Regions from separate parts of the Serratia sp. 2723 genome, predicted to be linked through region 1. Evidence: predicted binding sites of a transcription regulator. Region 1 holds the regulator's gene; each other region holds the start of a gene.

The links. Region 1 encodes PurR, which represses purine synthesis genes. Its sites were predicted from a motif close to CANGCAAACGTTTGCNTG; they were not measured.
Region 2: a site for PurR is predicted at 1,549-1,566, ahead of serA (phosphoglycerate dehydrogenase). Genes of this name have one in related genera too.
Region 3: a site for PurR is predicted at 1,818-1,835, ahead of cvpA (colicin V production protein). Genes of this name have one in related genera too.

What each region holds. Positions count from the first base shown of each region.
Region 1 is NZ_JBNDIN010000005.1:225,591-228,873, forward strand. It holds gene sodB (superoxide dismutase [Fe]) at 1-283, shown strand, start outside; gene ABIE29_RS09940 (YnhF family membrane protein) at 343-432, opposite strand; gene purR (HTH-type transcriptional repressor PurR) at 757-1,782, shown strand; gene punR (DNA-binding transcriptional activator PunR) at 1,820-2,749, opposite strand; gene punC (purine nucleoside transporter PunC) at 2,875-3,283, shown strand, end outside.
Region 2 is NZ_JBNDIN010000002.1:51,010-54,292, forward strand. It holds gene ABIE29_RS03020 (5-formyltetrahydrofolate cyclo-ligase) at 1-133, shown strand, start outside; gene serA (phosphoglycerate dehydrogenase) at 181-1,419, opposite strand; gene rpiA (ribose-5-phosphate isomerase RpiA) at 1,802-2,461, opposite strand; gene ABIE29_RS03035 (LysR family transcriptional regulator ArgP) at 2,678-3,283, shown strand, end outside.
Region 3 is NZ_JBNDIN010000014.1:109,430-112,712, forward strand. It holds gene folC (bifunctional tetrahydrofolate synthase/dihydrofolate synthase) at 1-388, shown strand, start outside; gene dedD (cell division protein DedD) at 389-1,123, shown strand; gene cvpA (colicin V production protein) at 1,892-2,392, shown strand; gene purF (amidophosphoribosyltransferase) at 2,414-3,283, shown strand, end outside.

The sequences.
Region 1 (3,283 bases):
GTCATTCGGCTCCTTCGCCGCCTTTAAAGAGCAGTTCACCGATGCCGCCGTGAAAAACTTCGGCGCTGGCTGGACCTGGCTGGTGAAAAAGGCGGACGGCAGTCTGGCGATCGTCAGCACCTCGAATGCGGCAACCCCACTGACGGGCGCAGACGTTCCGTTATTGACCGTTGACGTGTGGGAACATGCTTACTATATCGACTACCGCAATGCGCGGCCAAAGTACCTGGAAAACTTCTGGGCGTTGGTGAACTGGGCGTTCGTGGCAAAAAACCTGGCTTAACGACGGGTGACTAGCTAATAAGGCGCGGCACAAGCTGCGCCTTTGTTTTTTGCTGAGGATCAGTTCAATGCGGCAACAAAACTGAAAGCAATAATCATTGCCAAAGCACCCACGGTAGTGAGTAATGACATCTTCAAATTGGTATCCATATACAACTCCCTCTCAGATTGGCTTTTCCAGAGCATAAGCCACACAGTTAATACGTCAAATCATTTTCCCATAGTTCGTGATGAAAATCTTGTTATGATTTCCCCACGGATAAATACCGATTAGCTCTTCCACTTTTCTTCAATATGCGACAAAATCCGCAGTTCACAACTGCGTACCGATAAACTGCCCCTCCCTGTTCAAGCGATTTACGACTTCAGCACTAAAAACTCAGTTTTCGCTTATCTGGGAAAGGATCTACGCAGGCAAACGATTAACATCATACTTACATGCTGTAACATGTAGGTTTAGGAGTCATTCTTTACATGGCAACGATTAAAGATGTGGCCAAACGCGCTGGCGTTTCTACCACTACCGTATCGCACGTTATCAATAAAACGCGTTTCGTCGCCGAAGATACCAAAACGGCCGTTTGGGCCGCCATCAAAGAGCTGCACTATTCACCCAGCGCCGTGGCCCGCAGCCTCAAGGTCAACCACACCAAATCGATCGGCTTGCTCGCCACCTCGAGTGAGGCCCCCTATTTTGCCGAAGTGATCGAAGCGGTAGAAAACAGCTGCTACAGCAAAGGCTATACCCTGATCTTGTGTAACTCGCACAATAACCTGGATAAACAGCAAGCCTATCTGGCAATGCTGGCGCAAAAACGCGTCGATGGCCTGCTGGTCATGTGCTCAGAATATCCCGATCAGCTGCTGGGCATGCTGGAAGATTACCGTAATATTCCTATGGTGGTGATGGATTGGGGTACCGCGCGCGGAGACTTCACCGATACCATTATCGACAATGCCTTCAAGGGCGGCTACCTGGCAGGTCGCTACCTGATCGAACGGGGACACCGGGACATCGGTGCCATTCCGGGTCAACTGGCGCGTAATACCGGCGGAGGTCGCCATCAGGGCTTTCTGAAAGCCATGAAGGAAGCCAACATCGAAGTGCGTGAAGAATGGATCGTGCAAGGGGATTTCGAGCCCGAATCCGGCTATAAAGCCATGCATCAAATCTTGTCACAAAAGCATCGCCCAACCGCCGTTTTCTGTGGCGGTGATATTATGGCTATGGGGGCAATCTGCGCCGCCGATGAGCTGGGGTTGCGTGTACCGCAGGATATCTCGGTTATTGGTTACGACAACGTGCGTAATGCCCGCTACTTCACCCCGGCGCTGACCACCATTCACCAGCCGAAAGAACGCCTGGGCGAGATGGCCTTCACCATGCTGTTGGATCGCATAATCAGCAAGCGTGAAGAGTCGCAGGTGATTGAAGTGCATCCAAAACTCATTGAGCGCCGCTCCGTGGCAGATGGTCCTTTTGTCGATTACCGCCGTTAACCCTCCGTAGGGGCGCTGCAAATTGTGCTGCGCCCGATTAGCGACGCACTGCCCCCGGTTCCTCTTCACTGAGCCATTCCTGATTGAGCGTTTCGCTATCGCCCAGATAGTCCAACAGCCAGGCCATAGCCGGAGACTGGGCATTTTGCTGCCAGGTCAGGCAGCAGGCACTGGGCGGGAAAGGTTCATCCAGTGGTAACACCACCAGTTCGCCACTTTGTACCAACGGCAATACCCGATGCGCGGGCACCATACCCACACACAGCCCGGCACGCAAACAATCTACCGCCGAAACCCAGTCCGGCACGGTCAGCCGCCGCTGGTTGTCCAGCGACCAGGTCACCCGCTTGGGTAAATTGCGCGAAGTATCTTCCAACAGCAACGAGGGATAAGGGCGAAGCTGATCGTCGCGCAGCTTTCCTTGCAAGGCGGCCAGCGGATGTTTGGCATGCACTACACAGAGCCAATTCATAAAACCCATATCGCGAAAGGCAAAACCGCTGCCTACCGGCACCGCCCGCGTTGCACCAATGGCCATCTCAGCTCGGTCATCCACCAGCGCATCCCATACGCCGTTGAAAACTTCCGGTTGCACCATCAGCTCCACATCGGGGAAATGGCGATAAAAATCCAGCACCAATTGGCGACTACGCTGGGGTTTGACGATCAGATCGACCGCAATCCTCAGTTGCCCACGCCAACCGTTGGCCACCTGCTGGCACTGTCGTCGAGTATCGAGCATTTTTTTGATAACAACCCGCGCTTCTTTAATAAACAGCGCCCCCGCCGGCGTCAGCTCCACATCGCGGTGACGGCGCTCAAACAGCGGCACAGCCAGCCATTGCTCCAGTTGGCGTACCGTATAACTCACCGCAGAAGGAACTCGGTGCAACTCCTGTGCCGCCGCGCTGAAACTACCGGTCCGCGCTACCGCATCTACCACATCGAGTGAATATTCAGACCACATAATCTTGCCTTCAAATTTTTTAACAGCATCTTGCAAATATTACCGTTTCACAAGCAGAGATCCAGCCGTATACACTTGCCGGCGCTTCAAAACCTGCGACAACATAATTTTAACGAGAAATAGCAATGCGAAATTTTGGATTTATGTTCTATCTGGCCGGCCTGAGTATGTTGGGCTATCTGGCTACCGATATGTACCTGCCCGCTTTTGGAGCAATGCAGCAGGATCTGCAAATCTCCGCTGGGGCGATCAGCGCCAGTCTGAGTATCTTCCTGGCGGGCTTTGCCTTCGCCCAATTGCTGTGGGGACCACTGTCCGACCGTATTGGCCGTAAGCCCGTGTTATTGATTGGCCTGGCGCTGTTCGCCGTCGGGTGTCTCGGTATGCTGTGGGTCGAGAACGTGACACAACTGTGGTCACTGCGCTTTATTCAAGCCATTGGCGTGTGTTCCGCCGCCGTCACCTGGCAGGCGATCGTGGTCGATCGCTACCGCGATGGCAAAGCCAACCGCGTTTTCGCCTCTATTATGCCGC
Region 2 (3,283 bases), on a different contig from region 1:
CGCAGGTCCCTATCCGATGGGGATTGCACATGATTGCCAACAGGTTAGTGCTTTGCCAGTGGAGCAATGGGATATCCCTCTGCCAGAGATTATTACCCCGTCACACACCTGGTCCTGGCCAATTTCCGCATAGCAAAAGGCCGGATTGCTCCGGCCTTGCTGTTTTCCGTCGGTTACCGATTACAGCAGTAAGCGGGCGCGGATGGTCCCTTCAATTGCTTTCATACGTTGCAATGCGGCATCAGCACGTTCGGTTTCCGCTTCGATATCGATAACCACGTAGCCGATTTCCGAGCTGGTCTGCAGATACTGGGCCGCGATGTTCACCCCTTCTTCAGCGAAGATCTGGTTAATCTGCGTCAGGATACCTGGGCGGTTTTCATGAATATGCAGCAAACGGCTGGCGTTCGGGCCATGAGCTGGCAGCGACACCTCCGGGAAATTGACCGCAGACAGCGTTGAGCCGTTATCGGAATACTTCGCCAGCTTGCCAGCCACTTCATCACCGATATTTTCCTGCGCTTCCTGGGTCGAACCGCCGATATGCGGCGTCAACAGCACGTTATCAAACTCGCACAGTGGAGAATTGAACGGATCGCTGTTGGTTGCCGGCTCTTCCGGGAACACGTCGATTGCCGCACCGGCCAGATGGTCGCTCGCCAAGGCGTTACACAGTGCCGGGATATCCACCACGGTGCCGCGTGAGGCGTTGATCAGGATCGCCCCTGGCTTCATCAGCGCCAGCTCTTCGGTGCCGATCATGTTCTTGGTCGACAGCGTTTCCGGCACGTGCAGCGTGACCACGTCGCTCATATTGAGCAGATCTGACAGATGGCGCACCTGTTGGGCATTACCCAGCGGCAGCTTGTTCTCGATATCGTAGAAGAACACCTTCATCCCCAGACCTTCCGCCAGGATGCCGAGCTGAGTCCCGATATGGCCGTAGCCGATGATCCCCAGCTTCTTGCCCCGCGCTTCATACGAGCCGACAGCCAGCTTTTCCCACTGGCCACGGTGTGCCTTGGCATTGGCCTTCGGGATACCACGCAGCATCAACAGCAGCTCACCCAGCACCATTTCGGCCACGGATCGAGTATTGGAGAAAGGCGCGTTAAACACCGGAATGCCGCGTTTGGTCGCCGCTTTCAAATCAACCTGGTTGGTGCCGATACAGAAACAGCCCACCGCGACCAGTTTCTCTGCGGCCGCGAAGACTTCCTCGGACAGATGCGTACGCGATCGGATACCCACGAAGTGTGCATCACGGATCGATGCCTTCAGCGCTTCGGTGTCTAACGCACCTTTGTGATATTCGATGTTGCTATATCCGGCAGCACGCAGGTTATCTACGGTGCTCTGGTGAACCCCTTCTACCAACAGGAACTTAATCCTGTCTTTCTCCAATGATACTTTTGCCATTTACCCGACCCTATGTTCAGACTTCAGAAGAGCAGCTGTTTCCCCATTAGCTTTCAGTGGCCGCCAGACCGGCAGCAACTCAAAATCAACAGCATGTCCCCCCAACATAACAAAAATAACGCGCCCGGCAATACAAACGATTGCCTGCCCGTTAGCACAAGGCTCAGCGATGTCGGTGGTTTCTGGTGGAAAATACCATTGGGAAAGATTTAGACAGAAGCTTAACGGAGGTTATTATCGTAATGTGACATATGTCACCAAATTTACCGATTTTAAGAAAAGATATTTTAAGACAAGAATTATGCGTGGCGAACCGTTAGCCAGTAAAAAACCGCGAACCGGCTGAGGCTTTGTCAGCAGGCTCGCCGGTTTCACGGCCCGATTATCTGACCACTTTCTTAACGCCATCCGGCGTGCCGACCAGCGCGACATCCGCACCACGGTTGGCAAACAGGCCGACGGTCACCACACCAGCAATGCCATTGATCTTGTTTTCCAACTCGATGGCATCGAGGATTTCCAGGTTGTACACATCCAGGATCACGTTGCCGTTATCGGTCACTACGTTCTGGCGGTATTCCGGCAGGCCGCCCAACTTGACCAGCTCACGTGCCACGTAGGAGCGGGCCATCGGGATCACTTCTACCGGCAAGGGGAATTTACCTAACACATCAACCTGCTTGGTGGAGTCGACAATGCAGATAAACTGACGGGCAATAGCCGCAATGATCTTCTCACGGGTCAGGGCTGCGCCGCCGCCTTTGATCATCTGCATGTGGCCGTTGATTTCATCGGCACCGTCAACGTAGATATCCAACGAATCCACTTCATTGCTATCGAAAACGTGGATCCCCAGGCTTTTCAGCTTGGCGGTCGATGCGTCTGAGCTGGATACCGCGCCTTCGATCTGGTGTTTGATCGAACCCAGCGCATCGATAAAGTGAGCCGCAGTAGAGCCGGTGCCCACGCCCACGATAGTGCCTGGCTTCACGTATTCCAATGCCGCCCAGCCTACCGCTTTTTTCAGTTCATCCTGAGTCATGATGTGTTCATTGCCTATGTACGAAAACGTGTGCGTATTATAGGGTAAATCACCGACAGCAACTTAGGCTAAAACACACTTATTTAACCTGCCGCACATTTATTGCCCTGCCAATGATGCTCGGTCTGTAAAGCTGACCGGGATTTTTTCACCTGAGAAAGTGTAAAAATGTGGCATAGTGCCTGAATCAATTTACTAAAAGGGATCTTCTCTCCGATGAAACGCCCAGACTATAGAACGCTGCAAGCGCTGGACGCGGTGATCCGTGAGCGTGGCTTTGAGCGCGCGGCACAAAAACTTTGCATCACCCAATCGGCGGTATCCCAGCGCATCAAACAGTTGGAAAACCTGTTCGGCCAACCGCTGCTGGTACGCACCGTGCCACCACGCCCAACCGAGCAGGGTCAAAAACTGCTGGCCTTGCTGCATCAGGTCGAGCTGCTGGAAGAGGAGTGGTTAGGGAATGACCATGGGGTCGATACGCCGCTGTTGCTGTCACTGGCGGTCAACGCCGACAGCCTGGCAACCTGGCTGCTACCGGCGCTAAAACCGGTGCTGGCCGATTCCCCGGTGCGCCTGAATTTGCAGGTGGAAGACGAAACCCGTACGCAGGAACGTCTGCGCCGAGGGGAAGTGGTAGGCGCGGTCAGTATCCAGCCGCAGCCGCTGCCAAGCTGCCTGGTCGATCGGTTGGGCGCGCTGGACTATCTGTTCGTCGCGTCGAAAGCCTTTGCCGAACGCTATTTCCCCAACGGGGTGACCCGTTCCGCCCTGCTGAAGGCACCGGCGGTGGCATTCGATCATCTCGACGATATGCATCAG
Region 3 (3,283 bases), on a different contig from region 1:
GCAGCAGAACCCGCAGCTGATCCTGGACGTTGCCCATAACCCGCATGCGGCAGCTTATCTAGCTCGGCAACTGGCGAAGCTACCCCGCAATGGCGGTGTGGTACGCGCGGTGGTGGGAATGCTGTCGGACAAAGACATTGCCGGTACGCTGGCCTGCCTGAATGAACAGGTGGACGTGTGGTACTGCGCGCCGCTGGAAGGCCCGCGCGGGGCTAGCGTTGAACTATTGGCACAGCATTTAACGGAACCACGCAAGTTTGCCGATGTCGAAACTGCCTGGCGTCAGGCTATGCAGGACGCGGGTATTCAGGATATTGTGATCGTCTGTGGGTCTTTCCACACTGTTGCCCACGTGATGGCGGCGTTAGACGAGAGGCGGGGAGTGTGAGTGGCAAGTAAATTTCAGAATCGACTGGTTGGTACCGTGATTTTGGTTGCCCTGGGGGTGATTGTCCTACCGGGGCTGCTTGACGGCAAAAAAAAGCATTATGAGGATGAGTTTGCGGCGATCCCGTTGGTGCCCAAACCGGGTGATGCTCATGAAATCGACGTGATCCCGCCGGCCAATCAGGCGCTACCTTCGGTTCCACCGGAAGGGGCTGGTGCTTTGGTTGAACAGCAGCAGGCCGCCGCCCAGCAGGCGGCTAATCAAACTACCCAACCGCAGCAGCAGCCTGCGGTCGTTGCTCCGCCGCCAATCGAAACCAAACCGGTTCAGCCAGCTAAACCTAAGCCCGTGGAACCTAAACCGGTAGAGGTGAAGCCAGTGGAAGTGAAACCTAAGCCGGTGCCACCACCGCCAAAGGTAGAGCCAAAGCCGGAAGTGAAACCAGAGCCGAAGCCTGAAACCAAGCCTGCGGTTGCAGAAAAGGCACCGGCTGGCCAGGCTTACGTGGTGCAGTTGGGGGCGTTGAAGAATGCTGCCAAGGTCAATGAGATCGTCGCATCTCTGCGTCTGTCTGGGCACCGGGCCTATACTGTGCCATCCAAACCGGTTCAGGGTGAGATCACCCGCATCTATGTTGGCCCAGATGCCTCGAAGCAGAAGCTACAGGCTTCGCTGGCGGAGCTGAATGGGATCAGTGGGCTGAGCGGGCAGGTGAAGGCGTATAGCGCGCGTTGATCCATTGGGTCTGCCGTATGCCCCTCACCCCGACCCTCTCCCACAGGGAGAGGGGGCGTTCCCTCAGGCACTGTGTTTAGAGGGGCAGGGATTCTAATATTCTTGCTCACTTAATCCAAGGGTCGGGGAAGTTGGAATTGTGTCACAGTAGCTAACCGCGACTCGGACGATCCCCTCTCCCTGTGGGCTGAGGAATCCCCAGAAAAATTGAGGCGAGAAATAGGCTGTTTTTCAAACAAAAGTGGGGTGAAAAACAGCCTTAAGCAGACGAGAAGAAGTCGTTCGTCATTCTCTCACTGCCAATTTACGAACAAAATGGAACAGATTGTTCGTAAAACACTCGTTCTAATTCTCTGAAACCACTAACAAAAAATTAGTGGGGATTCCTCAGCCCACAGGGAGAGGGGGCGTTCCCTCAGGCACTGTGTTTAGAGGGGCAGGGATTCTAATATTCTTGCTCACTTAATCCAAGGGTCGGGGAAGTTGGAATTGTGTCACAGCAGCTAACCGCGACTCGGACGATCCCCTCTCCCTGTGGGAGAGGGTTAGGGTGAGGGGTCACTGTGCTCAAGGAGGAGAATTGCCAAATCACCACTAAAATTGTGCCTTTCAGGGGCCGGATATCCTATGTAGGTGCGGCGATTGGCAATTTTAACATCGCCGTTTTTTATTTGTTACGTGGTGGGAAATCCGCTACGCAAACGTTTTCTTTTTCTGTTAGAATTCGCCGCGATTGGATGCAGGGGCGATTCATCATTGGAATAGTTCATGGTCTGGATTGATTACGTCATTATAGCGTTGATTGGATTTTCGGCTCTGGTGAGCCTGATCCGAGGTTTTGTTCGCGAAGCATTGTCACTTGTGACATGGGGATGTGCGTTCTTTGTCGCCAGCCATTTCTACCCATACCTTGCAGCCTACTTCACCCGTTTTGAAGATGAGCTGGTACGTAACGGCATTGCGATTGCCATTTTGTTTATCGCAACGCTGATTGTGGGCGCTATCGTTAACTATGTGATTGGGTCACTGGTAGAGAAAACCGGATTATCGGGCACCGATCGGGTGCTGGGCGTGTGTTTCGGCGCACTGCGCGGCGTGTTGATCGTGGCAGCGATACTGTTCTTCCTGGATACCTTTACCAGCCTGTCGCAAAGTGCGGACTGGAAACAGTCACAGCTGGTCCCCCAGTTCAGTTACATCATCAGATGGTTCTTTGACTATCTGCAAAGCACGTCGAGTTTCTTACCAACCCAATTACCGGGGCGGTAGCGGCTTAGAGGAAAAGACAACATGTGCGGTATTGTCGGTATCGCCGGTTTTATGCCGGTAAACCAGTCGATTTATGATGCATTGATGGTGCTCCAGCATCGTGGACAGGATGCCGCTGGCATCGTCACTATTGATGCTCATAATGGGTTCCGCCTGCGCAAGGCAAATGGTCTGGTGAAAGATGTATTTGAAGCCCGCCATATGCTGCGTTTGCAGGGCAACATGGGCATCGGCCATGTGCGTTACCCAACGGCTGGCAGCTCCAGCGCTTCAGAAGCTCAACCTTTCTATGTCAACTCGCCGTTCGGCATTACGCTGGCACACAACGGCAATCTGACCAACGCCCACGAACTGCGCCAACAGCTGTTTGAACGTGGTCGCCGTCATGTCAATACCACCTCCGATTCCGAGATCCTGCTGAACGTGCTGGCCACCGAGCTTGACCGTTTCCCGCATTATCCACTGGAGTCTGACAACATTTTTACCGCCGTTGCCGCGATGCATCAGCAGCTGCGTGGCGCTTATGCCTGCGTGGCCATGATCATCGGCCACGGTCTGGTGGCGTTCCGCGATCCCAATGGCATTCGCCCACTGGTGATCGGCAAACGTGAGCTGGAAGATGGCCGCTGTGAGTACATGGTAGCCTCTGAGAGCGTGGCGCTGGATACCTTGGGCTTTGACTTCCTGCGCGATGTGGCACCGGGCGAAGCGGTGTATATCACCGAAAAAGGCCAGTTGTTCACTCGCCAGTGCGCGGAGAACCCTAAAACCAATCCCTGCCTGTTTGAGTATGTCTATTTTGCCCGTCCTGACTCCTTTATGGACAAGATCTCCGTCTACAGCGCCCGTGTGCGTATGGGGCAGAAATTGGGTGAGAAGATTGCGCGCGAA